4 regions of the Halomonas sp. 113 genome follow, and region 1 is predicted to be linked to each of the others. Evidence: predicted binding sites of a transcription regulator. Region 1 holds the regulator's gene; each other region holds the start of a gene.
What was found. Region 1 encodes FNR, which switches genes on or off when oxygen is low (the NO sensors DNR and NnrR bind a similar motif). Its sites were predicted from a motif close to TTGATNTANATCAA; they were not measured.
Positions count from the first base shown of each region.

Region 2: the regulator FNR is predicted to act here: its motif matches at 2,562-2,575, upstream of cyoA (ubiquinol oxidase subunit II).
Region 3: the regulator FNR is predicted to act here: its motif matches at 5,767-5,780, upstream of paaG (2-(1,2-epoxy-1,2-dihydrophenyl)acetyl-CoA isomerase PaaG).
Region 4: the regulator FNR is predicted to act here: its motif matches at 3,739-3,752, upstream of YERSI8AC_RS21445 (xanthine dehydrogenase family protein molybdopterin-binding subunit).

Region 1 is NZ_LR881453.1:3,894,137-3,901,357, reverse strand. It holds gene YERSI8AC_RS18470 (DUF294 nucleotidyltransferase-like domain-containing protein) at 1-1,844, shown strand, start outside; gene YERSI8AC_RS18465 (DNA polymerase III subunit epsilon) at 1,850-2,503, shown strand; gene ttcA (tRNA 2-thiocytidine(32) synthetase TtcA) at 2,614-3,534, shown strand; gene fnr (fumarate/nitrate reduction transcriptional regulator Fnr) at 3,527-4,273, opposite strand; gene hemN (oxygen-independent coproporphyrinogen III oxidase) at 4,358-5,791, opposite strand; gene YERSI8AC_RS18445 (sulfite exporter TauE/SafE family protein) at 5,870-6,562, opposite strand; gene ccoS (cbb3-type cytochrome oxidase assembly protein CcoS) at 6,559-6,804, opposite strand; gene YERSI8AC_RS18435 (heavy metal translocating P-type ATPase) at 6,801-7,221, opposite strand, start outside.
Region 2 is NZ_LR881453.1:1,212,683-1,219,903, forward strand. It holds gene YERSI8AC_RS05715 (NupC/NupG family nucleoside CNT transporter) at 1-525, opposite strand, end outside; gene YERSI8AC_RS05720 (outer membrane protein OmpK) at 562-1,407, opposite strand; gene YERSI8AC_RS05725 (DeoR/GlpR family DNA-binding transcription regulator) at 1,718-2,500, shown strand; gene cyoA (ubiquinol oxidase subunit II) at 2,846-3,853, shown strand; gene cyoB (cytochrome o ubiquinol oxidase subunit I) at 3,857-5,851, shown strand; gene cyoC (cytochrome o ubiquinol oxidase subunit III) at 5,851-6,471, shown strand; gene cyoD (cytochrome o ubiquinol oxidase subunit IV) at 6,473-6,793, shown strand; gene cyoE (heme o synthase) at 6,751-7,221, shown strand, end outside.
Region 3 is NZ_LR881453.1:4,691,332-4,698,552, reverse strand. It holds gene YERSI8AC_RS21930 (TRAP transporter small permease) at 54-581, shown strand; gene YERSI8AC_RS21925 (amidase) at 830-2,320, shown strand; gene YERSI8AC_RS21920 (RidA family protein) at 2,353-2,706, shown strand; gene paaK (phenylacetate--CoA ligase PaaK) at 2,776-4,089, opposite strand; gene paaI (hydroxyphenylacetyl-CoA thioesterase PaaI) at 4,200-4,667, opposite strand; gene YERSI8AC_RS21905 (3-hydroxyacyl-CoA dehydrogenase NAD-binding domain-containing protein) at 4,660-4,827, opposite strand; gene paaG (2-(1,2-epoxy-1,2-dihydrophenyl)acetyl-CoA isomerase PaaG) at 4,829-5,620, opposite strand; gene paaY (phenylacetic acid degradation protein PaaY) at 6,207-6,821, shown strand; gene paaX (phenylacetic acid degradation operon negative regulatory protein PaaX) at 6,871-7,221, opposite strand, start outside.
Region 4 is NZ_LR881453.1:4,579,124-4,586,344, forward strand. It holds gene YERSI8AC_RS21420 (FAD-dependent monooxygenase) at 1-833, shown strand, start outside; gene YERSI8AC_RS21425 (alpha/beta fold hydrolase) at 830-1,648, shown strand; gene YERSI8AC_RS21430 (maleate cis-trans isomerase family protein) at 1,664-2,440, shown strand; gene YERSI8AC_RS21435 (N-carbamoylsarcosine amidohydrolase) at 2,452-3,132, shown strand; gene YERSI8AC_RS21440 (MarR family winged helix-turn-helix transcriptional regulator) at 3,172-3,654, opposite strand; gene YERSI8AC_RS21445 (xanthine dehydrogenase family protein molybdopterin-binding subunit) at 3,864-6,134, shown strand; gene YERSI8AC_RS21450 (XdhC family protein) at 6,134-7,102, shown strand; gene YERSI8AC_RS21455 (nucleotidyltransferase family protein) at 7,092-7,221, shown strand, end outside.

The DNA of each region.
Region 1 (7,221 bases):
TCGATGTGGATCTATCCCAACTGCCGTTTACGCTCCTTGACGATGAGGGGCGTGACCACATTCGTCGTGGCATTGACCTGGCCTATTTTGATCGTGACGAAATCATTTTAGAGACTGGCCAAGCGGGTGAGTTCGTTTATCTGATCCATAAAGGCGAAGTGGCGGAAATCGATCCTACATTGCCCTCATCTACCGCGCGTATTGGTCACTACACGGCAGGGGACCTGTTTGGCGCGATCAGTATTCTCAACGGTAAAAGCCGCTACCGCTTTAAGGCTGAACAGGAGTGCCTGTGTTACCTAATGCCTAAAGCACTGTTTCAGCAGCTGTGTCGCCACTATCCTGATTTCAGCAGTTTTTTTCGCCAATCGCTGACCCATAAGGCGCGCCTGATGACCGAAAAGCGCGCCGAAGGTGGCGTCACCATGTCAGGCTTTATGCTGGCCAAGGTAAGCGAGTGCATGCGTGCGCCACTGCTGATGGCAGCGACGACCGATATCGCTAGCGCTGTAAAACAGCTCAACGAAAGTCACGCCGACAGCCTGCTGGTGTCGACCCAGGACGACACCCTCGGCATGGTGACCAAAACCGATCTGCTCAACGCCTTAGTGCTAAAGGGCAGCGCGGTAACATCATCGGTGGATAAGATCGCCCATTTTAACTTGGTGACCGTCGCACCGGATCAGTACTTATTTGAAGTATTGGTGCTGATGACCCGCCATAAAGTGGCGCGGGTGGTAGTGATGGAGCAAAACGTCTTGAAAGGCGTTGTAGAGCTCACCGACGTGCTTAGCTACTTCTCAAGCCGCAGCTATGTGGTGAGCCTGCAGATCGAGCAGGCGACCAACTTAGAGGCGCTTTCGGCTGCCAGTCAGCGCACCCCGGAGCTGGTCAAAGCGCTGATGGCCCAGGGCGTTAAGCTGCGCTTTGCGATGGATCTGCTTGCGGCACTAAACGGCCGTATTATTAGCAAGGCCTGGGAGTTCACTGTCGATAAGCGCTATCACGAGCAGAGCTGCATGATGGTGATGGGCAGCGAAGGGCGCGGTGAGCAGATTCTAAAAACGGATCAGGATAACGGCTTGATTCTTGCCGATGAAACCCAGTGGCCTGATCTTGCCAGCCATATGCAAACGCTCACCGATACCCTGATTCAGCTTGGTTACCCGCCGTGCCCCGGCAACATTATGGTGTCTAACCCCGAGTGGGTGGCCACGGTATCCCAATGGAAAGGTAATATTGCCAAGTGGGCCAGGGAGCGTGATGGCGATAGCCTGATGAAGCTGGCCATTATGCTCGATGCTCATGGCGTGGCGGGCAACCCGAGCTTGCTTGAGAGCGTGCGCGATGAGCTGTTTGAACGCTGCTCGGGCGATGAGCTGCTGCTTTCCTATTTTGCCCGCACGGCGCTGCGCTTTTCGACGCCGCTGACGCTGTTTGGTTCGCTGAAAAAGCCTCAGCACGGTATCGATATCAAGAAAGGCGGTATTTTCCCTATCGTGCACGGTGTCCGCACCATGGCGCTTGAGCGGCGCATCAAAGCCACCTCGACGTTTGATCGCTTGGATGCCCTGGTTACTGACGGCCGGTTGGATCGCCGTTTTGCCGATGACCTGGGCGAAGCGTTGGCGCTCTTTTCTGAGCTGCGCCTCAAGCAGCAGCTAAGTACGCTGGAAACTTCTGCGGATGCGAAAGAAACTAACGCCCAAAGCAGCAGACGCGCTAACCGTGTCGTGGTGCAGAACCTCTCTTCCCTGGAGCGCGACCTGCTGCGCGAAGCGATGCATATTGTCAAAGACTTTAAGCAGCGGCTTTCCCACCGTTACCATTTGGAGTATTCGTGAGCGGAATGCGGCTGTTAGATCGACATGTGACGCTATTTAGCGGCTCGCTGCGCACCTTGTTAAGGCGTGAAAGTGACCGGCGTCGTTGTGCAGACTCCCCCTATGCCTGGCTGTTTCAGCCCTATATGGGCGAAGAGCTGGTGGCACTCGCCTGCACCGCAACGCCCACGCAATCATCACCTGTGATCAGCGTGGCGGCAGTGGTGCTGAGCCATCAGCAGGTGCATACCAGCCGCGCTTTTGTGATCACCCTTGGCAGCGCGAAGCAGCCCGCGAGCGCAACGCTGCGCCGTCATCACTTGCTGTGCGAGGCGGGGGAGATACTGCTACCAAACAGTGATAACTTGAGCGCGCTAGTAGAATTTATCGGCAATCGGCCCATCGTTGGCTGGCAGTTAGAGAAGCGCATTGGAGCATTGAATGCACTGCTCAGTAAGCGGCTGAATTTTGCCCTGCCCAACGCCCAGGTCGATGTGGCAAAACTGCATCAGCGCCAACTGCGCCGTTTGCACCCGGAGGTCGAAGCGCCCAGCAGCTTCGCCCAGGCGTTGGCATGCTGGCAAGTACCCGTCATGGGCAAGCAGAGTGTGCTTGGAGAGGCCACCGCCAGCGCACTGCTGTATATGCGCCTGCAGCGTATTATGGCGCAGGCTGCTTAGGGAGGAGCGACGAGTAGTTGGGTCAAGGCGAAGAGTGTTGTTAGAATAGCGCCCAATTATTTATTTGTAGCGCCTCTTCTCTTCACCATACCCTCGGCAGTGCTTATACCATGCAATCTCTTGATCACTTTGATCCTGCTCACCTTGATACGGTTGGAGCCACCCCAGCTAACGCTGAGCACGACCAGCCTGAGCTGGCTGATGCGAAGCAGAAGCGTGAATTTAACAAGCTGCAAAAGCGTCTGCGCCGAGAAGTGGGCAATGCGATCATTGATTACCAAATGATCAATGAAGGTGATCGCGTAATGGTCTGCCTCTCCGGTGGAAAGGACAGCTACACGATGCTGGAGATTTTGCGCAATTTGCAGCGCAATGCGCCGGTCAATTTTTCGCTGGTAGCGGTCAATCTGGATCAAAAACAGCCGGGTTTTCCCGAGCACGTATTGCCTGCGTATCTGGATAAGCAGGGCGTGGAGTACCACATTGTCGAGCGCGATACTTACTCGGTGGTAAAAGAGAAAACCCCGGAAGGTAAAACTACCTGCGCGCTTTGTTCACGGCTGCGGCGCGGCTCGTTGTATGGCTTTGCCGAAGAGATTGGCGCCAATAAGATAGCCCTGGGCCATCACCGGGAAGATATTCTCGAAACGCTGTTTCTCAATATGTTCTTTGGCGGCAACCTGAAAGCGATGCCGCCAAAGCTGCTATCCGATGATGGGAAGAATATCGTTATTCGGCCGTTGGCCTACTGCAAAGAAGCGGATATTGCTGAGTTTTCGCGGCTGATGGAGTTCCCAATCATTCCCTGCAACCTGTGCGGCTCCCAGCCTAATATGCAGCGTCAGGTGGTCAAAGAGATGCTCGCCGAGTGGGACAAAAAGTTTCCCGGCCGCCTGGAGAGCATGTTCAAGGCTGTCACCAACATTTCCCCTTCCCAGTTGGCTGACCGCAGCCTGTTCGATTTTGAAGGCCTTGAGGCCAAGCAAGCAGAGCTACTGGCGGGGCGTATCCAAGCCTTTAACGTCAGCTAGCTGTTTGTTCTTCCTCTTCGGCGAGGGTAATCAAGCGCGGCATATCGAGAATGTTGACCTCTCGCCCGGAAACCGCCACCACGCTTTGTTGCTGAAAGCGGCTTAAAATGCGGCTGACGGTTTCCACCGCTAAGCCCAGGTAGTTGCCAATATCGGCCCTCGGCATTGAGAGGCGAAAGCTGTAGGGCGAGTAGCCCCGGCGACGAAAACGATCCGAAAGGGTAATCAAAAAGGTGGCCAGCCGTTGATCGGCGGTTTTGCGCGAGAGTAGGCGCATCATGCGTCGGTCATCGCGTAACTCTTTGCTCATGCTCCGATACAGCTGGCCACGTAGCTCAGGGATCTCTTCTGAGAGCAAATCCAGGCGGTCAAAAGGAATCTCGCAGACCGTGGTCGTTTCCAGGGCGATAACGCTACCGGGGTAATGCTCTTCGTCAATGCCATCCAACCCCACCAATTCACTAGGCAGGTAGAAATTGGTTAGCTGCTCGCTGCCGTTACCTTCGGCGGTGACCTGTTTCAAACTGCCCGAACGGACTGCGTAAACGCTGGTAAAGGTGTCGCCCTGACGAAACAGCGGCTCGCCTTTTTTGAGTGGTGCACGGCGACGAATAATAGCGTCGAACTGCCCCATATCGTCCAGCTCAAGGGCAAGCGGCAAGCACAGAGAACTCAAGCTGCAGGTTTGGCAGCGAGTTTCGTGGAGTAGTGAGCGACGACGGCTCATGGGTTCCAACATGCGTTGCTCCTTGAGTGGGTCACACTTATCAATTAGAAAATCCTTACTTATTATAGTCGCTTTAGCATGCCTGCAATAAGGTGATTAAACAATCTTAGAATACCGTTGTCCCGTTTGCCCGGAAAGGTGGGTATCAAACGCCATCGCTATATGGCGAATCAGCAGCCGCCCCATCGGCGTGGCGTTAAGCTGATCACCGCTGCGGGTCAGCAGGCCATCCTGTTCGGCGCTCTGCAGGCGCTCGAGCGCTGGCGCAAAGTAGCGGGGGGCATCGATGTTCCAGCGTTGACTAACGGCGGCCAGGTCAATGCCCATATCGCACATCAGCCGCTCAATCACATCCCGGCGGATCAGGTCGTCATCACTTAAGCGTATGCCACGCACGGTGGCAAGCTGCCCCTGATCCAGCGCCGCTTCGTAGCGGGCCAGATCGCTAGGATTCTGCGCATAGACGTCATCAATACGGGAAATCGCCGATACGCCAAGCCCGATTAAGTCGCACTGAGCATGGCTGGAGTAGCCCTGGAAGTTGCGCTGCAGCGAGCCTTCGCGCTGGGCAATAGCCAGGCTATCGTCAGGGCGGGCAAAGTGATCCATACCGATATGCACATAGCCAGCTGCGGTGAGCATTTCGATGGTGGTGCGCAGAATCGCTAGCTTCTCTTCTCCGCCTGGCAAGTCATCGACATTAATGCGCCGCTGCGGGGCAAAACGCTCGGGCATATGCGCGTAATTAAACACAGAAAGGCGCGCCGGGTTGAGCTCGATCACCTGGCGTAGGGTGTTGGCAAAGCTCTTTTCAGTCTGAAATGGCAAGCCATAAATTAGGTCGAGATTGAGCGAGCGAAAGCCCAGGCGATGCGCCTCCTCCATCAGCGTTTCGGTAAGTACCCGAGGCTGGATACGATTAATCGCTTTTTGCACCAGTGGACTTAAATCCTGAACGCCCAAGCTGATGCGATTAAAGCCGAGGGATTCGAGATGGCGCAGCGTAAACACATCCGCTTCGCGAGGATCTATTTCAATCGCGTAATCGCGATCAGCAGACGACGAAAGACCAAAACGGGCGTCCAGGCGATCAATCAGGTCACCCATCTGATTCAAGCTGAGAAAGGTTGGCGTGCCCCCGCCCCAATGCAACTGCTCCACCGGTCGTGATGTATCCAAATGGCGTGCGGTCAGCACCATCTCGCGGTCAAGCCGGGCTATATAGGGCTCGGCAAGGGCAGTGTTTTTGGTAGCGATTTTATTACACGCGCAGTAGAAGCAGATCTTGCGGCAGAAGGGCACATGAACGTACAGCGAGAGCGGACGCTTACTGGCATTGCTACGCTCCAGCGCCTGGGTCAGGTCGCCAGGGGTAAATTGGTCGTGAAACGATAGCGCTGTTGGGTAGGAGGTGTAGCGTGGGCCGTTGGTGTCGTAGCGACGCAGTAACGCTTCGTCCCACACCGGCTGCATAGGGGCTGCGGCAGCAGCGGGTGCAAGAGGCAAGGCAGCAGGGGTATGAACGGGCATGAAGGGGCGCTCCGACGTTAGGATATGCCGCTAGCCTAACCCGTGGTGAGGAGGTAAATGTTGAGCCACGTCATGCTATTAGAGGTTGTGTACCGAAAGTGTCCACAGTTGCCACAGCGCAAAAGCGATAATTGTCAGCGCTGCCACGCTGCGGGTCGCGGGGTGACGTATCAAATGGCTGAGCTGGCGGGCAGCCAGGCCAGTGGCAAGCAGCGCAGGTAGGGTGCCAAGCCCAAAGGCGCCCATGAGTAGAGCGCCCTGAAGCGGGTCGGCAATCGCTAAGCTCCAGGCCAACATGGAGTAGACCAACCCGCAGGGGAGCCAGCCCCAGAGCGCTCCCAGGGCGAAGGCTTGGGGAATATGCACTACGGGCATCAAGCGACGCCCCACGGGTTCGATAAAGCGCCATAGTCGCCGGCCAACGGCCTCCACTTTGAGCAGCCCTTTCCACCAGTTGGCGATATACAGTGCCATTAAGATCAGCATCAGCGCGGCAAATATCTGCAGCAGCAGGCGTGCCGTAGCAGAAAGGGAAAACAGCGTGCCTAGCAGTGCCACCAGCGTGCCTGCGCTCATATAGCTAACAATGCGGCCTGTGTTGTAGCTGAGCAGCAGGCCTCCCATGCGCGCCGGATGACGCATGCTGGGGGGAACTGCAAAGGTGAGCGCGCTCATAATGCCGCCACACATACCAATGCAGTGGGCGCCGCCCATCAAGCCAAACACAAACGCCGCCATTAGCGGCGGCAGATCAAGCCCCGTTGGATTCATGGCCGAGGCTCTTGGTCGTCGGGTGTGTCTGCCGCTGATGGTTCGGAAGATTTTTGCTTTGCCTGCTGATGCTGGCGGCGCTGCTCAGGGCTAAGATCGTTTTCATCCTCATCAAATAGAATGCGGTGCGCTGGGCCTTCTAGGTCATCGAACTGATCATTTTTCACCGCCCAGAAAAACGCCCAGACGGCGAGGCCCAGCAAAATCAGGGAAAGCGGGATCAGCAGATAAAGAATCGTCATGCGGCCACCGGTGTTGAAGTGTCTAGCGTTGGCGCGGGCTGAGGTCGCCAGCGCGACAGTCGCAGGGCATTACCCACCACTACTAGCGAGCTAAGCGACATTCCAATTGCGGCTAGCCAGGGCGGCACCAGACCCATTGCCGCCAGCGGCAGCGCCGAAAAGTTGTAGCACACTGACCAAATCATGTTCTGGCGCATGATACGCCGGGTGGCGCGGGAAATCTCGATGGCCTCAAAAATCCGCATCAGACGTGGGCTGAGCAGCACTGCGTCGGCGCGAGTGCGGGCTAGATCCGTTGCGCCATTCATGGCAATCGCCACATCGGCACCGGCTAACACCGGCACGTCGTTAATGCCGTCACCAATCATCGCCACGGTTTCGCCTGCGGCTTGAAGCTCTTTCATCCGGGCCAGCTTG
Region 2 (7,221 bases), 2.7 Mb from region 1:
CAGACCACCACACATAACGGCAAACAGCTGCGAAGGCGTCATGCGGGCGATAAACGGACGCACCACCAACGGTGCTTCGGTCTGGCCGACGAAAATATTTGCCGTTGCAGAAAGCGACTCCGTGCGAGAGGTGCCCAGGGCTTTTTGCAGGGCACCACCGAGGATGCGAATCACCCACTGCATAATGCCGATGTAGTAGAGCACGGCGATCAGCGAGGAGAAGAAGATAATGACGGGGAGTACTTTGATCGCAAATACAAAGCCGACATTATCCACATCGGCTAAGCCGCCGAACAGAAAGCCGATACCATCGTTGGCATACACCAAAATTTGGCTAACGCCGGAGGAGATGGCCTGTAGTACCGCTTGGCCAAACGGCACATAAAGTACAAAGGCACCAATCCCCGCTTGTATAGCAAAGGCGCCCAGCACGGTACGTAGCCGTATCGATTTACGGTCGTAGGAGAAGATCAGGGCAATGGCCACCAGAGTGACCATACCCACCAAGCTCATAAGGAGTGTCATAAGGAGATCCTTCGAGTCCGCGAGTAAGAAGCGCGTTTATAGTAAGTTGAGCTTGACGGAGTAGATCATCGCATTCTGATAATTGTTGGGGGTGCCCAACTTATTGTCAGAGTAGCGATACTGAATGCCGGTGGTGATCAAATCACTCGGATGCCACCATAGGCTCAGTGCACCGTTGGTGCCTACACTGCCCGCTGTATCGCCCACGTAGTTCTGCTCCAGATACTCATCGTCGCGACCAAAGGTCTGTTCGTGCCAGTTGGTGACGCTGAAGTCCTGGTTGAGTGCAGTGAAATCATAACCCGCGACCCAGCCTGCCATATAGCCGTTCATGCCGGTATAGCTGTTACTTTGTACCCGCGCAGCACCGATAAAGGGCTTGAACCACAGGCCATTGTCGAAGGTAGTGCGGTAACCCAAACCAAGAATCTGATCCTGCTCGCGGCTGTCATAACCGTAATCACGGAAGTCATACAGGTGGGCGTAAATCGACAGCGAGCTGTCACCCAGGTAAATGTGTGAGGTCACTTTACCCGCGGTGCGGAAGTTGTCTTTACCACCGCTGGACTCATCGAACTGGTCGTTGGTGGGGTTCTCGAAATCAAAGAAGCCGTAGAACTCGCCCCAGCTAAAGCCAGCGCCGCCTTCGATTTCGAGAAACATAAAGTCGCTTTTCGCCGCGTTGGAAGCGGTGCGCGCCTCGGTGCCGTTTGACCAGTCCAGGTAGTTAACCGAAACGTTGGCGAATGACCACAGTCGATCTAGAGGATGCGACTGAGCAGCCTCGTCTGCCATTAGCGGCGTAGTGAGTATGGCCCCTAATACGCCAGCGCCAAGCGCGATCTTAGACGAAGGGGGGCGAGAGTGTGTACGAGCAGTCATGAGAGCCTCAACATTGGTTGTCGCGGAGCCACTTGGGTGTGGCTATCCGAGGTTGTAGTCGTGCGGGCTGGCGTTAATGTTAAAATTATAACATTTAGTGTTATTTTTCTAACGTTGATTTGCAAGAGTTGTCACATCAACGCTATTTAAATGTCATATGGCTCTCATTGTGGCACTAATAGCACCAATAGCCGTCGTAGCAGTGGAAATTACGCCGCCGCTCGCTCAGCATAGAAATGAAAATGGACGCAACACCGATGCTCTCGTTGCGAAAATCACAACAAGAGGGGTTTGCCAGGAGATGCCCACCATGAATGGCCGTAGTGCGCTGCGCCTTGCCAAGCTTCAGGAAGCGCTTGCCAGTGGCGGTACTCTTCATCTGCGCGATGCCGCAGAGCTATGCGATGTTTCCGAAATGACCATCCGTCGCGATCTGACGACTCAGGATACTGCCATTAGCCTGCTGGGTGGACGCCTAGTGATGGCAAACTACCCTGGCGTAACGCCTATTTATGACTTGACCGAACAGCAGGCTAGCCACTACCAGGCCAAGTATCGGCTTTGTCAGCGGGCGTTAGCCTACATAGAAGAGGGCGATACGCTGTTTATCGACTGCGGCTCAACGCTAATGCCGCTGCTGAGCCAGTTAAGTCATTTCCGAGAGCTGACGGTAGTGACCTATGCGCTTAATGTTGCCAATGCCGTTGCCGCCCTGCCCAACGTGCGCTTGGTGCTACTGGGCGGGCTGTTTTATGCCACCTCGCAGTCATTCGGTAGCGACAATATGACCGCTGCTATCGAGCGGTTAGGCATTAATAAGGCACTGATCTCCGCTGCAGGGGTGGATTTAGAGCGTGGTGTTAGCTGCTTTCACTTTCACGAAGTGGCGCCTAAACAGGCTGCCATTGCCACCGCTATGCAGCGCCTGTTGGTGGTAGATGCCAGTAAGTTCAGTGTAGTTCGCCCGGCCTATTTCGCTGCTCTGGACGATTTTGATGTGGTGGTTACCGACGAAGAGGGCGCCCCGCAGTTGCTTAAAAAAAATGGCCGCGTTGTACCTGAGATAGTGGTTCCCACCGTCACAGTGGCGTAAGCGATTTCCCCCTTGCTCATCCCAGTCAATACCTTGGGTGCGGCAATGCGCCACTTCTTTCATGATCTCGATCAATAGAAAATACTTTAGTCTTAACTGCTTAAGCCTTTAGTGCTTAGGCCGGCGAGGCTCGTCGCCAATTCCCATCCGGCGACGCATATTTTTCCCGGAGCAATGGCGCCCAGCGTCACGTGTGCACTGTCCTTGAGAGCGTTTTCCTAGCACGTTTTCAAGAGCGCCATGCAGAGCATGTTTTGGGAAGAGTATGGGGTGGTAGTTAGCCTGCTATGTAGAAGGGCGACATGGCTAGCTAGTGTTTTAAACAACCTCTGACGAGATCACACCATGCAACGACGCTCACTTTGGCGCAGGCGAGGCACGCTAGTGCTCCTTGCGCTGTGTCTGTTTCTAGCAGGCTGTAGTTCAGCGCTGCTAGACCCAAAAGGCCAGATTGGCGCTGAGCAGCGCACACTGATTCTGACCGCCTTTGGCCTAATGTTGATTGTAGTTATTCCTGTGATTGTCATGACGCTGCTGTTTGGCTGGCGTTACCGGCGTAGTAATAGCCTAGCTAAATACACGCCTGATTGGGCGCACTCCAACGTGATTGAAGCGGTGGTGTGGATCGTGCCCTGTGCGATTATCGCGGTGCTCGCCCTGTTGACCTGGAAGACCTCCCATAGCCTTGATCCCCACAAACCGCTGGAAAGCGATGTGGCGCCGATCGAAATACAGGCGGTGGCGCTTGATTGGAAGTGGCTGTTTATCTACCCCGAGCAGGGTATTGCCAGTGTTAACGAAGTGGCCTTTCCGGTAGATACACCGGTGCGCTTTCGGGTCAGCTCAGGCTCAGTGATGAACGCTTTCTTTATCCCCCATCTTGGTAGCCAGATTTATGCCATGGCGGGCATGGATAACGATGTCCATCTCATCGCCGATGAGATTGGTAGCTACCCTGGTCGTTCCACCAACTACAGTGGTGCGGGCTTCTCTGGCATGACCTTTGAAGCCAAGGTGACCAACCCCGAGGATTTTGACGCCTGGGTGGAAACGGTACGCGCTGCTCCACAAACGCTGACCTACCCAGAAGGTTATGAAGCGTTGGCGGAACCTAGCGAATCGAATCCGGTTGAGTACTTCTCAGCCATCTCACCATCGCTGTATGAAAGCATCTTACGAAGCTTCCATACCGGCGGCGAGCATCAGATGGGCGGCGATCATGCTGACTCCCACGATGGCGAAAATGAGAAGACTGCCGATCACGCGGCCGAATCAGGTCATGTCACTAACAACCATGCTAGTCAGGATAATGCCATGCGCAGCCACTCCTCTAGCGTAGAAGTGGGAGGTTAAGCCGTGTTTGGAAAACTCACGTTAGAGTCAATTCCCTACCACGAGCCGATCATCATGGTCGTCGCGGCCTTTATGGCCATTGGTGGGATCGCACTGTTTGGTTTAATCACCTATTACCGTAAGTGGGGCTGGCTGTGGAACGAGTGGTTTACCTCCGTTGACCACAAAAAGCTCGGCATTATGTATTTCATCGTCGCCCTGGTGATGCTGCTGCGCGGCTTCTCGGATGCGATAATGATGCGCACCCAGCTGGCGATGGCCGCCGGGGATGCAGCGGGCTATTTACCCCCCGAGCACTACGACCAGATCTTTACCGCCCACGGCGTGATTATGATCTTCTTTGTCGCCATGCCCATGGTCATCGGCTTGATGAACCTGGTAGTGCCGCTGCAAATTGGTGCCCGCGACGTTGCTTTCCCTTTCCTGAATAACTTAAGCTTTTGGCTGTTTGCGGTCTCCGCGATACTGGTCAATATCTCGCTGGTGGTGGGCGAATTCGCCAAAACCGGCTGGCTCGCTTACGCGCCGTTATCGGGGATCGAGTTTAGTCCCGGGGTGGGGGTCGACTACTGGATATGGGCGTTGCAGATATCCGGTATAGGCACCACGCTGACCGGTATTAACTTTTTCGTGACCATCATTAAAATGCGCACCAAAGGCATGACGATGTTCCGCATGCCGATCTTCACCTGGACCTCGCTGTGCGCCAACGTGCTGATCATTGCTTCCTTCCCAATTTTGACCGCGACCATCGCGCTGCTAACGCTGGATCGCTATTTGGGTATGCACTTCTTTACCAATGATTTTGGCGGCAACATGATGATGTACGTCAATCTCATCTGGGCCTGGGGCCACCCGGAAGTTTATATCCTGATTCTGCCAGCCTTCGGCGTGTTCTCTGAAGTGATTGCGACCTTTGCCCGTAAGCGGCTGTTCGGCTACGCCACCATGGTGTGGGCGACCATTTCGATCACCTTGCTCTCGTTTGTGGTTTGGTTGCACCACTTTTTCACCATGGGGGCGGGCGCCAACGTCAACGCCTTCTTCGGCATTATGACAATGATCATCGCCATTCCTACCGGGGTGAAAGTGTTCAACTGGCTGTTCACCATGTTCCGCGGCAGCCTGGAACTCACTTCGCCGGTGCTATGGACGCTGGGCTTTATTATCACCTTTACCCTAGGCGGTATGACCGGCGTTATGCTGGCGGTGCCCGCAGCTAACTTTGTGTTGCATAACAGCCTGTTCGTTATTGCGCACTTCCACAACGTTATTATCGGCGGCGTGGTGTTCGGCATGATGGCGGGGCTTACCTATTGGTTCCCCAAAGCGTTCGGTTTCACTTTGAACGAAAAGTGGGGAAAGCGGTCATTCTGGTGCTGGTTTATCGGCTTCTACGTCGCCTTTATGCCGCTTTACGTACTGGCCTTCTTTGGTGCCGTGCGCCGCATGCAGTCCTACGCCAACCCCGAATGGCAGCCGTGGATGATTCTGGCTTGGGTAGGCGCGGTAATCATTATGCTGGGCATTGTCTGCACCATCATCCAGTTCTGGGTGAGTATTCGTGACCGCAAACAGAACGCTGATGTCACCGGCGACCCCTGGAATGGCCGCACCTTGGAGTGGTCAACCTCTTCTCCAGCGCCGTTCTACAACTTTGCACGTCTGCCGGAAGTGGGCGATATCGACAGCTTCTGGTCGCAAAAGCAGCGTAGCGAAGAGCAGCTTGAAGAAGCCCCCTATACCGATATTCATATGCCTCGTAATACCGTGGCCGGGCCAGTTATCAGCTTCTTTGCGCTGGTCATCGGCTTTGCGCTGGTGTGGCATATCTGGTGGTTAGCCGGCGTCGGCGCCGTGGGTGTATTCATCAGCTTTATGGCACGGGTATTTAACGACGATATCGACTACTACGTTCCCGCTGCTGAAGTTGAGCGAATCGAACGTGAGCATCAACTCAAATGTGAACAAAGACTAGGCGTGGAGGCGCAAGCGTAATGTCGACAGATACGCTAAATCATAGCTCGCACCACCCGGTAGAGCACGAAGAAGAGCATCACGATGCCTCGGGCACGAAATTGTTTGGTTTCTGGGTCTACTTAATGAGCGATTTGGTGATCTTCGGGTCACTGTTCGCCACTTACGCCGTGCTGATGAAGGGCACGGCGGGTGGGCCAACTGGCGCTGATATCTTTGAATTACCTTTGATCCTTTTCGGAACCTTTGCACTGCTGATCAGTAGTTTCACTTTCGGTATGGGCGTTTTGGCAATGCATGCCAACCGTGTTGGCCAAGTGAAAGTGTGGCTGATTATTACCTTTCTACTGGGCTTGTGCTTCCTGGGGATGGAAGTCTATGAATTCCAGCATCTGATCCATGAAGGGTACGGTCCGGACCGTAGCGGCTTTTTATCGGCCTTCTTTACCCTAGTCGGTACTCACGGGTTGCACGTTACGTTTGGCATGATCTGGATTTTGGTGATGCTGGTACAGCTTTACACCAAAGGGTTGAACGATATGACTCGGCCGAGGATTTTGTGCCTAAGCCTGTTCTGGCACTTCCTCGATATTGTCTGGATCTGTGTCTTCTCATTCGTCTATCTGATGGGAGTGTTGTGAGATGAGTGCAAGTTCAACCAATGCCCATGGCAGCGTTAAGTCGTATGTGACAGGACTGGTATTGTCGCTGATACTGACCATTATCCCTTTTGCGGTGGTGATGAGTGGCGCTTTTAGCGTATTGGCTACCGTGATTGTGATAGCCGTGACCGCAGTGTTGCAGATACTGGTGCAACTGGTCATGTTTATGCACATGAGTACCAAAGCCGACGAAGGCTGGAATCTGATGTCCTTCGTCTTCACACTGACGATTCTCGTCCTAGTGGTAGGAGGCTCGCTGTGGATCATGCAGCATCTGCATCTCAACATGATGATCGGCTAATCTCAGCGCCCAGCCGCTGGCGGGATCTGCTCGAGCTGACCAAGCCGGGCATTATCGGCGGCAACCTGATTGCCACCCTGGGGGGCTATTTTCTCGCCGCCCAGGGGCAGTTCGAGTGGCTCAGCTTTGTCTCGGTCATGGTGGGGATTGCATTAATCATCGCGTCAGGCTGTGCGTGTAACAACGTTATTGACCGCGATATTGATGCATTGATGGCGCGTACGCGCCATCGCCCCCTGGTAAGAGGCAGCATCTCTATTACCCAGGCACTGGGCGTTTCGGCGCTGCTGGGTGTGTCGGGGGTGGTGTGTCTGGCGCTGGGCACCAACGGGTTAACCGTTGCCTTGGCGGTCATTGGCTGGGGCGTTTATGTGGGGCTTTATAGCCTCTATATGAAGCGCCGCTCGGAGTACGGCACCTTGGTAGGC
Region 3 (7,221 bases), 800 kb from region 1:
TGGGTGCAGGGGGGCTTTTCTAGTGATTATGCTGAGCGTAAGGTGTATACAATATGTGCCGTTCAATAGTTATCCTCAGTGATTGTCTAGATTGGCTTGCTCGCCGAGTATCAGTATTGTGCTTAGTGTTGATGCTGCTATTCGTAGCAATCCAAGTGGTGGCTCGATACGCTTTTAACGCACCGCCATCATGGACAGAAGAAATGGCTCGTTACATGATGGTGTGGGGCGGGCTGCTCGGAGCTACGCTTTCTTTTAAGTCGAAAGATGACCCTGCGCTTTTTCAGGGGGCCATGCACTTTAAGAGCTTTCCATTGAGGCTGTTTTCGGCACTGTTGCGCGGTGTGGCAGTGCTCATCTTTTTTGTTCCTATTATCTATTTCAGTATCTTGGGGTCTGGAATGGATCCGTCACGTGGTTTTATCGCACGTCAGTCACAGATTAGTGCAGATACGTTGGGATTTCCGATGTCATGGGTGGTGTTATCTGTGCCAATTTGTGCAGCTATTATTTTGGTGCATCTGCTTGCTCGTGCTTGTGAATCGAAAATTAGCAAGGAAGGATCTACTTTCTATCATTAATGATTTTCTATTAATTGTTAAGTGGAATTGTGGTTTTTTTAACTTTCTTACCCATGTTTTAAATGATCGTTGAGATAGTATTTTGATGTCAGTCATGCTGAAAAAGATAAAAGTGACGTTCTATTGGTGATTGTTTTATGTATCGTAAAGATTTTTGTCATTGTTAATGATGGTGACTATTGTTTTTAATAAAAACCTGGTTATATCGGGTATTTCTTTTAATAAGTTACATAAAGGAAGATGTTTGAATGATACCTTGTGATTTGAGTGCTACTCAGGCTCGTCGCCTGCTTTCTTCAAAACAGCTCTCTGTTGTCGAGCTTGCTGAGAGCTGTATCGCCCGAGCGGAAGCTGTGAACCCGGCAGTAAATGCTTTAGTTAGCTATAATCACGACTTAATGCTTACTCAAGCTCGCGATGCTCAAAGGGAAATCGACCAAGGTAAGCCTCTTGGTGTACTGCACGGTCTGCCATTGTGTGTAAAGGATATGGTCGATGTAGTTGGTTTTCCTACAACTTATGGTAGTGAGTTATATGCCGATAATATAGCTACGTCAGATGACCCGATGATCACCCAGCTACGCCAAGCAGGTGTCGTCATTATGGGTAAGACAAATAACCCTGAGTGGAGTGCTGGAGGAAATACTCGAAATGCGGTGTATGGCGTCACTGCGAATCCCTTTGATTTATCTCGTTCTGCAGGTGGTTCATCGGGAGGCTCGGCCGTGGCTGTTGCCTGCGGCATGGCACCTTTGGCGACTGGTTCGGATACCGGCGGTAGCCTGCGAAGCCCAGCGGCATTCAATGGTGTTGTTGGCTTTCGTCCCTCGCCTGGCGTAGTTCCTGGATCGCAGCGTTCATTAGCACTGCTTCCTTTATCTACCAGCGGGCCAATGGCACGGACTGTAGCTGACACCGCACTCATGCTATCAGCCATGATTAGACCTGACCGAAGAGATCCATGGGTATCGGTAGTTGAGGAAAAAAGCCACCATAAACCTGACTCTTACACGCATTTACCCTCTTCTGATCTGAGTAGTGCTAGAGTTGCGGTTACCCATGATTTTGGTTTTGCGATAACAGAGTCGCTTATTGCTGAAACCTTCCTTGATAAATTACATCGGTTCGGTCATGTATTTGCTTCCTTAGAGCACACCCACCCGGATTGCCATGGTGCAGATAGGGCTTTTTCAGTTTTAAGAGGATTGTTGTTTTCCGGCCATCATCGTGAGTTGGTTAGAAACCATCCAAGTAAAGTGGGCCCGAATATCAAGGCCAATGTTAAAGAGGGGGCTTCATTCTCTGCGTTAGATGTCGTGGAGGCCATGAATTTGCAGACCCAAATATACCGGCGCTGGCAAACATTTTTCGAACGGCATGATTTTATTATTGCGCCGACTACGACTATTAGTCCACGAAACTGGCATGAGCTTTACCCCAGTGAGATAGACGGAAAACCGATGGAAAGCTATTACCATTGGCTTTCAATGGCTTATGCGTCGACGTTGGTTGGCCACCCATCTATTACGTTACCTGCCGGACGGGATCTAAATGGTCTTCCTTTTGGTTTGCAGATCATTGGCCGCCGTGGCGAAGACCTGGCTACGCTTGCTTTTGCTCAGGAACTAGAAGCCTTGTTCAATACTATTCCAGAGCTCTCACGTCCTCAGGTCGATACTAAATCGCTTTGCAATGCCCAGCCACTGAGCTTCTCTGAAGGCTTCCTCGGCTTCGGTTAATTGATTTTCAATAAGTATCAGGAGAATACGCTATGAACATGCCATTTTCTAAGTTTCGCGAAGTTAATGATCTGGTCATGCTTTCCGGAGAAGTTCCTTTAGATGAAGAAGGAAGAATTCCGGAGGGAATTGTTGCGCAAACTGATCTAGTAATGAAGCGCATTTCTTCAACACTGGCCCAGAGTGGTCTGGGGTTAAGTGAGATTGTATCAGTCACTGCCTATCTCACTGATAAAAGTGATTTTGAGCTTTTCAACAGTACTTATAAGAACTATTTTTCTGCGCCTCTGCCGGTTCGTACTACTGTATGTTGTGAGCTTTTTATCGATGCTAAGGTAGAGCTAACAGTGGTGGCCGCTCGTTCACTTTCAGCTTCACAAGCCTAAAGCTTAAAAGCCATGAATAATAAGTATTCGGGGGCTGATATCATTGCCCTAGGCTCTGTCTGAAAAGAGTTAACGCACGTCTTTGACCCGCTTGGCCTTACCCATCGAACGCATAACACTTTCTACCGGGCACACCTCGACCTTGGTGCTGATACCAATGTGCGTCTTGATGGCATGCTGGAGCTGTTTCGCGGCTTCTTCACAAGCCACGGGGTCGCGGGCGATGTCATGATGATTCGCCTCTACACGAACAAGCACCATGTCCATATTGCCTTGGCGGCTGACTTCGATCTCGTAGTGGGGAGAAAGCGACGCGATTTTGAGCAGTTGTTCTTCGATCTGGGTGGGGAACACATTCACCCCGCGAATGATCAGCATGTCGTCGCTGCGGCCAGTGATCTTGTGGATGCGTCGCATGGGGCGCGCGGTGCCCGGTAGTAGGCGGGTCAGGTCACGGGTGCGGTAGCGAATCACCGGTAGGCCTTCTTTGGTTAAGGTGGTGAACACCAGCTCGCCGTATTCGCCGTCTGGCAGGACGTCACCACTGACCGGGTCGATGATCTCGGGGTAGAAATGATCTTCCCAGATGGTCGGGCCATCTTTGGTCTCCAGGCACTCCATGCCTACGCCCGGGCCCATTACCTCAGAGAGACCGTAAATATCGAGGGCGTCGATGCCCAGGCGCTGCTCTAAGGCTGTGCGCATGCTGTCGGTCCAAGGTTCGGCGCCGAAGATGCCAGTACGCAAGGGCAGCGTATGCGGGTCGATGCCTTGGCGCTCCATTTCGTCCGCGATGTTGAGCATATACGAGGGGGTGACCATGATGATGTCCGGCTCGAAATCACGGATCAACTGAACCTGTTTCTCGGTCTGGCCGCCCGACATGGGAATCACCGCGCAACCCAGGCGTTCAGCACCATAATGCGCGCCCAGCCCACCGGTGAACAGACCATAGCCATACGCCACATGCACCTTGTCGTTGCGGCTGCCGCCGGCGGCGCGGATCGAGCGCGCCATCACATCAGACCACACATCAATATCGTTCTGGGTGTAGCCGACCACCGTCGGTTGCCCGGTGGTGCCGCTGGAGGCATGGATGCGAACGATCTCGCTCATCGGTGTGGCCAACATGCCGAACGGGTAGTTGTCGCGCAAATCGGCCTTGGTGGTAAAAGGTAGTTTGGCGAGATCCGCCAGCGTCTGGATATCGTCGGGATGCGCCCCAGCCTTGTCGAAGGAGTGGCGGTAGAAGGGCACATTGTCGTAGGCGTGCTTCAGGCTCCACTTCAGGCGCTTGACCTGAGTGGCGCGCAGCTCGTCGACGCTGGCGGTTTCCAAGGGGTCGAGAGTCGCGGTGTTGATACGCGTTGCGGGCTGATTCATCAGGGGTCTCCGATCAAGCTAGTTGTTATTGGACTAGTTTCTAAATGCACCATGGTCTATGGAATGGCTTTAGTAATGGGCTTATAAGCGCTCAATGATCAACGCGCCTTTCATTGGCTATCTCCAGCAGCGGTGTCTTCCAGGCGGAGTACGCTGCCGCGAATTTTGTAGGAACGCCCGCGGAACAAGGCAACGGTATCTCCGTGCTGATTGCGCAACGTAATGTCGTAAATGCCGGTACGCCCGCGGCGGCTGCGCTCTTCGGCGGTGGCGGTGATCTCGTCGCCCAGCTGGCCGGGGCCGAGGTAGTCGATACTGCAGCCAGCGGCCACGGTGGCTTCATCGTAGCTGTTGCAGGCAAACGCAAAGGCGGAATCGGCGAGGGCAAACAGAAACCCGCCATGGCAGTTGCCGTGCCCCTGCACCATGTCCTGGCGCACGGTCATGGTCAGTTCGGCGAAGCCGGGGGCCACGCGAGTAATACGCATGCCCAGCCCTTGGCTGGCGTGGTCACGGGAAAACATTGCCTCGGCGCAGGCTTCCGCCAGTTGCTGCGGGTTCAGTTGGGAATCACGCATGAAAGCTTTCCTCGTATAGGGCTTCGAGCCGAGCAAACACCTGACGCTTGGCCTCAAGGTTCTCGACGATAGCCTCGATAACCAAACGGCTATCGGTCAAGGCATTAATGGCGCCTGTGCTGATGATGCTAATAGTGGCGGTAGAGAGAAGGGTTGGCATATCACTCTCCCTTGAAGGTGGGGCGACGTTTTTCCATAAAAGCACTGACGCCTTCGCGGTAATCTTCGCTGCGCCCAGCAAGGCGTTGCAGGTCGCGTTCCAGGTCGAGCTGCTCGTTGAAGCTGTTATCGCTGCTGGCATGTAGGGCGCGTTTAATCAGCGCTAGGCCATGAGTGGGTTGAGTGGCCAGGTGGCGAGCCATGCTCATGGCTTCTTCTTGAAGCGCCTCATCGTCGACGCAGCGCCAGATCATGCCCCACTGTTCGGCGGTCTCGGCGGGCAGCTTGTCGCCCAGCATCGCCAGGCCCTTGGCGCGGGCCATGCCCACTAAGTTAGGCAATGTCCAGGTGCCGCCGGAGTCTGGAATCAAGCCGATCTTACAGAAGGCCTGAATAAAGCTTGCCGAGCGCGCGGCCAATACGATGTCGCAGGCCAGGGCGATGTTGGCACCGGCACCTGCGGCCACGCCGTTCACCGCACAAATGGTGGGGAACGGCATGTCTTTAAGGGCGCGCAGCATGGGGTTGTAACGTTTCTCAAGCGACTCGCCGAGGTCGGGGGCTTCTGCGTCGGGCGCGACGCTACGGTCGGAAAGATCCTGGCCGGCGCAGAAACCTCGACCGCTGCCGGTCAGCAGCAAAGCGCGAACGCTTGAATCCTGGCGCACGGCTTTTAGCACCTTGCGCATCTCGGCATGCATTTCGGTATTGAAGCTGTTCAAGCTTTCGGGGCGGTTCAGCGTGATGCAGGCGACGCCGTCTTCCACGCTGTAAAGCAGGGGCGCTTGGCTCATGGGTAATGTCCTTGTGTCAGTGCCCTTGAAAAGTGGCAGGTCGTTTTTATTGGAAGGCGCATGCCCTTTTCGCGGTCGGCGGTGCCCGCCAGTGACCGTTCGGCCTGTGATCCACAGGATGAATCTCTGCCGAGTATAGATTTATTTTGATACACATCAATATTATATGGGTGATTATAATGTGTCGCTTGTTGGTGTTGTTGGTAGTTTGTTATTTATTAACAATAACTTGTGTGACTTTTTTGCGAATATAAGATAATTGTTAGACGATGGTATAAAAAAACCAAGGTCGTCTAAAAAACTGACTTACAGCAGGGTGCGTCGAGTTTTTAGATAGCGGTGTGCCCATTCTTCAGTAGACGGCGACAGGTAAAGTGTTTGATGTTTTGTTACGCAAAATATAGTCTTTGTTTATATGGTGTATCAAAAAAGAGTGAGTGGAGGAGCGCCCCATGACGCAATCAGTGCAGCAAAGGCGCGATAACTCTAGGTGGCTACACAACTAATAAAGCAGTGGCCGAGCAGTTCGAAGAACTGGCGGTGGGGGCAACACCCCACACGGCCAATCAAGCTAACGGAGAGTGTTATGCCTTACTATCGACTTGAAGGGGTGACGCCGGTGGTACACCCGACGGCTTATGTCCACCCAACGGCAGTGTTGATCGGGGATGTGATCGTGGGCCCCAACTGTTATGTAGGCCCTGGCGCGGTGATGCGCGGCGATTTCGGCCGTCTTGTGCTGGAAGAGGGATCCAACCTTCAGGATACCTGTGTTATGCACGGCTTTCCTGGCTGCGTCACCAAAGTTGAGAAGGATGGCCATATCGGCCATGGCGCGGTACTGCATGGGTGCGTGATTGGGCGTGATGCCATGGTGGGTATGAACGCCGTGGTGATGGATGGCGCCAACATTGCTGAGAGGTCTATCGTTGCGGCAGCAGCGTTCGTTAAGGCGGGCTTCGAGTGTGAGCCCCAGTCGCTGGTGATGGGGGCACCCGCAAAGGTTAAGCGCGCGCTGAGTGATGAAGAGTTCGCCTGGAAACAGCAGGGTACCCAGGAGTATCAGCGCTTAGTGGGCCGTTGTCGGGACAGCCTGGAGCCCTGTGAGCCGCTGGCAGAACTCGATGCTGATCGTCCAACCTTGCTGGCTGGTGATACTCAACCCAAGCAGCAGACGCTGGATCAGTCGCCACAGCCATAAGGTGCGTTATGCCCGATGTGACGGCTGATTAAGCAGTCTCGTTAGGCGTTCAATCCAGCCCGCCGAAGCGCTGGTAGAAGCTGGGGCCAGGGGCGGGTAGTGGGCCCTCGGCGGTTTCCAAATGTTGATCCAACCAGCGTTCTGCACGTTCGTAGAGCAAACGATAAAGGTTGCGGCAGAGCTGATGGGCGTAGCGTCCTTCCCACGCCGTGGGGAGTAGTTCTTCAGGCAGGAGGGGGTCGCGTAATTGAACCTTGCGATACTCGTGAATAAGCAAAGTTCGGGCAATGAAGCACTCTTCTTGGCCTAAATGGTTCTCTGTGTTGAGCGCGTTCCAAAGGGGGCGAAACTTAACCAGAAAACGTTGGTAGAGCTCGGCTAATTCGTCGAGGTTCCAGCT
Region 4 (7,221 bases), 680 kb from region 1:
ATTTGCACGAATTGATGGTCAGCACGCTCGACCAGGACAACCTCTATTTCGATAAGCGCCTGGTCGATGTCGACGACAGCGGCAACAAGGTCGTCATGACCTTCGCTGACGGTTCGACGGAAGAGGCCGACCTGGTAATCGGCGCAGACGGTGTCAATTCTCGGCTGCGCGAGAAGCTACTGGGCCCAGAGGCTCCGATCTATAGCGGCTGGGTCGCTCACCGGGCAATTATCTCTGCCGAAAAACTCAAGGCATATGACCTGGATTTCGAAGCCTGCGTGAAGTGGTGGTCGGAAGACCGGCACATGATGGTGTACTTCGTGACCGGCGACGAGAAGGAGTATTACTACGTTACCGGCGTGCCTGAACCCGATTGGAACCACGGCACTTCCTTCGTCGACAGCTCACGGGAAGAGATGCGCAAAGCATTCGAGGGTTACCACCCCACCGTACAAGCGCTGATTGACTGCACTGAAACCGTCACCAAATGGCCCTTGCTGGAGCGCAACCCGCTGCCACTGTGGCATGAAAATCGACTGGTGCTGCTGGGCGATGCCTGCCACCCGATGAAGCCTCATATGGCCCAGGGCGCTGCCATGGCCATCGAGGATGCCGCCATGCTGGTACGCTGCCTGGAGGAAGTGGGCGCCGAGCACTACCAGCAGGCATTCGAACTTTACCGCACCAACCGTTTTGAACGCGCCTCGCGGGTTCAGCAGGTTTCCCACGACAATACCTGGTTACGGGAAGACGAAGACCCGGCCTGGGTATTCGCCTATGACCCCTTTGAAGTACCGCTGAAGCAACCAACCAGTCAAGGGAGCCCAGCATGAACAGCACCTATCTCTATGGCGCCAACGTGCACGCCAATGGTATTCGTCAGCACTACCTGCGCTTTGCCGACAGCGCCGAGACTTCGCGCCAACCGCTGGTACTGATACCGGGCATTACCAGCCCAGCCATCACCTGGCGTTTTGTGGCCGAGCGGCTCGGCCAGCATTTCGACACTTATGTGCTGGATGTTCGTGGACGCGGCTTGTCGTCTACCGGACCCGAGCTCGATTATGACACCGACACTTGCGCCGACGATGTGATCGCCTTTATTGATGCGCTGGGTCTGAGCAATGTCATTCTGGCGGGCCACTCCATGGGTGCGCGCTTTGCGCTACGCGCCATGAGTCGCGGCGCCACGGGAATCGACAAACTGGTACTTATCGACCCACCGGTTTCAGGGCCAGGACGCCGTGAGTACCCCAGCAAGCTGCCCTGGTACGTGGATTCGATTCGCGACTGCACACGTGGTGCCGATATCGAGACCATGCGCCACTACTGCCCCACCTGGAGCGACGAGCAACTGCGGTTACGCGCCGAGTGGTTACATACTTGCTTTGAGCCCGCCATTGTTCAGGCGTTTGAAGAGTTCCACAGCGTCGATATCCACCAGGATTTCCCCGCTATCAAAGTGCCCACGCTGCTGATGTGTGCAGGCAAAGGCGGTGTTATCCAGGATGAAGATCGCGCCGAAATACGCGCCCTTCTACCGACGGTTCGTATTTCTACCGCGGAAAAAGCGGGTCACATGATTCCCTGGGATGACTTCGACGGTTTTTTTGCCGCGTTTGAAGACTTCCTGGGCAGCGAACTCTAAGAGAGGCCAAATACCATGACCAGCAACTATATAAAGAACGAGATCAAAAGCTACCGTATCGGCCAGATCGTCCCCAGCTCCAATATCACCATGGAGACCGAAATACCCGCCATGCTTACGGCGCGGCAGTTAATCCGCCCGGAACGCTTTACCTTTCACTCCAGCCGCATGCGCATGAAGAACGTCAGCAAGGACGAACTGGCTGCCATGGATGCAGAGTCGGATCGCTGCGCCCTGGAGCTTTCTGATGCAGCGGTGGATGTGATGGGGTATGCCTGCCTGGTTGCCATTATGGCGATGGGGCCCGGCTACCACCGAGAGTCGCAAAAGCGTCTGCGCAGCCGCACCGAAGAGAACGGCTGCGACACGCCAGTGGTCACCAGCGCCGGTGCGCTGGTGGATGCCCTGGGAGTGATGAAAGCCAAGCGCGTGGTGGTAGTGGCCCCCTACATGAAGCCGCTGACCGAAATGGTGGTGGACTACATTCGTCAGGAAGGGATCGATGTGCTCGACTACCGCGCGCTTGAGATTCCCAATAACCTGGATGTCGCTCGCCACGACCCCGCCAATCTCCCCGAGATCGTCGCCAGTCTCGATTTAAGTAACGTGGACGCTATCGTCTTGTCAGCCTGTGTACAAATGCCATCGCTGCCAGCCGTCGCCAAGGTCGAAGCCCTGACCGGTAAGCCGGTGGTAACCGCAGCTATCGCGACCACCTACGCCATGCTTAAGGCGCTCGACCTGGAGCCTATTGTCCCAGGTGCGGGTGCACTCTTATCAGGGGCTTATTAGGAGATAGCGCCATGACGAATCCCAGCCAGGCAACCAGCAGCAGCGGTGCTGGTGACAGCTCTTTAGATGACAGCTTAGATAACAACTACAAAGGCGTCTGGGATGGGCGCATTGGTTTTGGTAAAAAACCCGTGTTGCTGGTAGTTGATTTTATGCAGGGCTACACCACCCCCGGCTCGCCGTTATTTGCCCAGGGTGTGGTGGACGCCGTGGCCAATATGCCGCCGCTATTAAACACCGCGCGGCGTACAGGTACGCCTGTTATCCACACCAACATCCTTTATCACGCCCCGGATCAGATCGATGGCGGCATTTGGGTCAAGAAGGCACCGGTCATGCGGGCGATGGTGGCGGGCAACCCTTACGCCGAGTTCTGCCCCGAGGTGGCACCCCGTGAAGATGAGCTGGTAATGACCAAACAGTATGCCAGCGCGTTCTTTGGCACCTCGCTCGCCTCCACGCTGGTCGCCATGGGTATCGATACGCTGATCATCACCGGCTGCTCCACCAGCGGCTGCATTCGCGCCACCGCCGTTGACGGCGTACAGCACGGCTTTCGGGTGATGGTGGTACGTGATTGCGTGGGCGACCGCCACCCCGCGCCCCATGAAGCTAACCTGTTTGATATCGATAGCAAATATGGGGATGTGATTGGACTGGATGAAACATTGGGTTACTTAATGAAGCGGTAGGAGGACCTATAAAACGCGGGAGAGGGCCTCTCTTTTGGGTCACCCATCCGCGTTCATTTTTTCCAGCAGATGCATTAAAGCAACCCGCTCTGCCGGGTTGAGATTTTTCATGGTCTGATCGCTAATTTGCTTGGCATTGGGCACCATGCCCTCGACTAATGTCTCACCGGGCTCGGTGATCACGACCATGACTTTGCGTTGATCATTGGGGTCGGTGGTTAGTGCGATCCACCCCCGTGCTTTAAGACGTTTAATGACGCCACGAATAGTGGCTGGATCAATCGCCGTGGCGTTGACGATATCGGTTAACGAGCTGGGGCCGCGCTCCATCACCGTGCACAGCGTTACAAACTGGATGGCCGTGAGCTGTTTATCGCTGCTGTAGCGCTGAAAAATAGCCGTATGCCGCTGGTAGGCTTTACGCAGTAAATGCCCTACTTGCTCAGAAAAATCATACCCTTGCTCTGAAGGTGTAGAGTGCTCGCTGGAAGACGAGTGTTTGAACGCACTATCCGTTGTCATTCCATATCCTTAATCTATTGGCGACGTCGTGTATCGAGTATGGCACTGGTTCACAAAATGATGCATCAACGTATGAAATACTCCTTGCGCTGGATCAATTCATCATGCTTTTATGGCGTACACGCTATAATTTTACCTTAGTTATTGCTCTTTCATCACCTAAAATTCATCCGCACTGATCATCTTAAATGCGAGCGTGGGAGGCAGACATGGCTGATAAATCAGACTATACAAGAGAGTCACTGCTGTATGGGTCTGATGTCCTGGTGATCTATCGCGACCCGGTTACGCCCCCTAAACCCGCGCCCGGACAGCCAGGTACACACTCAAACTTCACCCCACATGAGCCTGAGATATTTATTGCCGTACTGAGCGATAGTCATATCGTGGCTTTCAACGGCCACGTAGACCTGGGCACTGGCATACGCACGGCGCTCGCTCAAATTGTCGCAGAAGAGCTTAGCGTCGCGTTCGACAGCGTTACCATGGTACTGGGCAACTCCGTTGAAGCCCCCAACCAAGGCCCCACCATTGCCAGTGCGTCGATTCAGATCACTGCCGAGCCTTTACGTCGAGCTGCGGCACAGGCGCGGGAGTACCTATTAACCCTGGCAGCACAGCACTTTGACACTGAACGCTCGCTACTTAGCTGCCAGAACGGCGCCATTACGCCAAGTGATAATAACCGCTCATCCGTTAGCTTTGGGGAGTTACTGCGGGGCACCCGTCATGCATTAAAGCTTGCCGATGAGGTGCCGCTTAAACCGGTCAGCCATTATACCCTGGTCGGCCAATCGACCTCCCGCGTGGATATACCCGCCAAGGCCACCGGGCAATTGACCTTTATCCACGACCTACGTCTGCCCAACATGCTGCATGGGCGAGTGATTCGCCCGCCTTATGTAGGCCATGATAGCGGCGACTTTATTGGCAACAGTTTAATCGCGGTAGATAAAAGCTCTGTGGCGCATTTGCCAGGTGTGGTAAGCGTGGTGGTGGTCGGTGACTTTGTTGGCGTGGTGGCCGAGCGTGAAGAGCAGGCTGCTGCCGCAGCCAAACAGCTAAAGATCCAGTGGCGCCCAATCGAAGGCTTGCCTCAGTTGGACAACATAGAGCAAGCACTGCTTGACCTGCCTAGCAAGCAGCGCATACTCCTCGAAGAGGGTGATCTCGATAACGCTCTGGCTGCCGCACAGCATCCGCTCAATCGTCACTATGTGTGGCCATTCCAGCTGCATGGCTCCATCGGCCCTTCGTGCTCTGTCGCCGATGCCAACGAAGATGGCCTTCACGTATGGTCGGGCACCCAAAATCCACACAGCCTGCGCGCCGACCTCGCCCGCCTTACCGGTTTGGACGAAGGCGTTATCACCATTACCCGCATGGAAACATCAGGCTGCTATGGCCGCAACTGCGCCGACGACGTTGGCGCGGATGCAGTGCTGCTGTCTCAGGCGGTGGGTCGACCTGTTCGTGTACAACTAACCCGTGAGCAGGAGCACACCTGGGAGCCTAAAGGGGCTGCTCAGTATATGGCCATTCAGGGCGGCTTAAACGCAGATGGCAGCCCAGCAGGCTATCGCTTTAATACGCGCTACCCCTCTAACAGTGCGCCCACCCTGGCACTACTGCTGACCGGTGCTGCCTCACCGATTGATATCCCCTTTGAAATGGGGGATCGAACGTCGGTGCCGCCCTACCGCTATCCTCATCGCCAAATAGTGTGCGACGACGTCCCGACCCTGATGCGCGCCTCCTGGCTGCGTGGTGTCTCGGCGCTGCCCAGCACCTTCGCCCACGAAAGCTATATTGATGAACTCGCCTACTTGGCGGGTGAAGATCCTGTCGCCTACCGGTTACGCTACTTAGCAGATAACCGCGCCTGCGAGCTTGTCGAAGCGCTAGCCGAACGTGCGAACTGGAAGCCCTGCACCGCTAACGCCAATCCGAGTAGCGATGGCGAGTGGCGCTACGGCCGAGGCTTCGCTTACGCCCAGTACGTACATAGTAAATTTCCCGGCTTTGGCGCCGCGCTCGCCGCCTGGGTGATTGAGCTAAAAGTCAATGTGAAGAGTGGGCGGGTTGTCGTCGAGAACTTATATGTAGGCCAGGATGCAGGCTTGATGGTGAACCCCGCCGGCGTTCGCCATCAGGTGCATGGCAATGTGATCCAGATGCTCAGCCGCACTTTAAAGGAGCGGGTAACCTTTGAGGATGGTTTACCGACCAGCAGAGAGTGGGGCGGCTACCCTATTCTGCGTTTCTCGGAGCTGCCTCCCATCGACGTCATGCTGCTTGATCGCCCTGAACTGCCCCCACTCGGTGTTGGGGAGTCCGCCTCACTGCCCGGCGCTCCCGCGATTGCCAACGCGCTTTTTGATGCCACGGGGGTACGCTTTACCCATCCCCCTTTTACCCCTGATACCATTCGCGATGCACTGAAAGCCGCCCTTCGACTCCCCATGGAGGCGGCGATTTAATGCACCATCTTGATCTACAGGTTATCGAACGTGCGTTGAAATGGGCCAACCAGGGGCTGACCGTTTGGCTATGCACAGTTCTGAAAACTTTTGGCTCGGCCCCCCGGGAGCCGGGTGCCATGCTGGTCGCATGTTCGACAGGCGACTATCTGGGGTCACTGTCAGGTGGCTGTGTCGAAGAAGACTTTATCGCAAGGCTTCAAAAGGGTGAGTTTAACGAACCGGTTCAACGGGTGCGCTATGGCGGTGACGCTGGTTCAGCGGATATTCGTTTACCCTGCGGTGGTCGCCTTGAAGTGTTGGTTGAACGGCTAGCGCCCAACACCGAAAACCTCACTCACCTAGAAGTGATGCATGCCACGCTACTGGGTCGCCAACCGCTAACCCGCTGTATCACACTGGATGGCAGCGGCAAGCGCTTTAACCCATCGAATAACACCGAGCCCACCGTTACTTTCGATACAGATAGCGTCAATATTCGCATAGGCCCTGCGCTACGACTGATTATCGCGGGGATCTCTTCAGTCTCTGCGCCCTGTGCGCTGTTTGCCCAAACGCTTGGCTTTGAAGTGATTGTCTGCGATCCCAGAGACGAAGCTAGGCAAAACTTTGCTGTCGCCGGAGTGGAAGTGCAGGCGGTACTGCCCTCGGTGTTTATTGCCTCGGGCGGTTGCCATGCCAATACTGCCGTTGTGGCCTTGACCCATGACCCGCGTATCGATGATTTAGCGATGATCGAAGCCGTCCGAACGGACGCCTTTTACATTGGCGTTATGGGCTCTCAGCAGACATCACAGCAGCGCGCCGAACGACTGCTACGTTCTGGCGGCCTGACGGAAAGCCAAGTAGCAAGAATTGCCATGCCCATTGGGCTTAATCTGGGCAGCAAAACACCGGCTGAAATTGCGCTAGCCGTGATGGCCGATATTGCTCGCCTCTCTCGCGGAAAAGAACGCCATGCCTTGTAGCGATATCATAGCCATTGTGATGGCGGCAGGCCAATCAAGCCGCTTTGGCAGCGATAAAAGAGTCGCCAAGTTAGGCAATGGGGAAACGCTGCTTAGCTCCACTTTACGAACTATTCAGA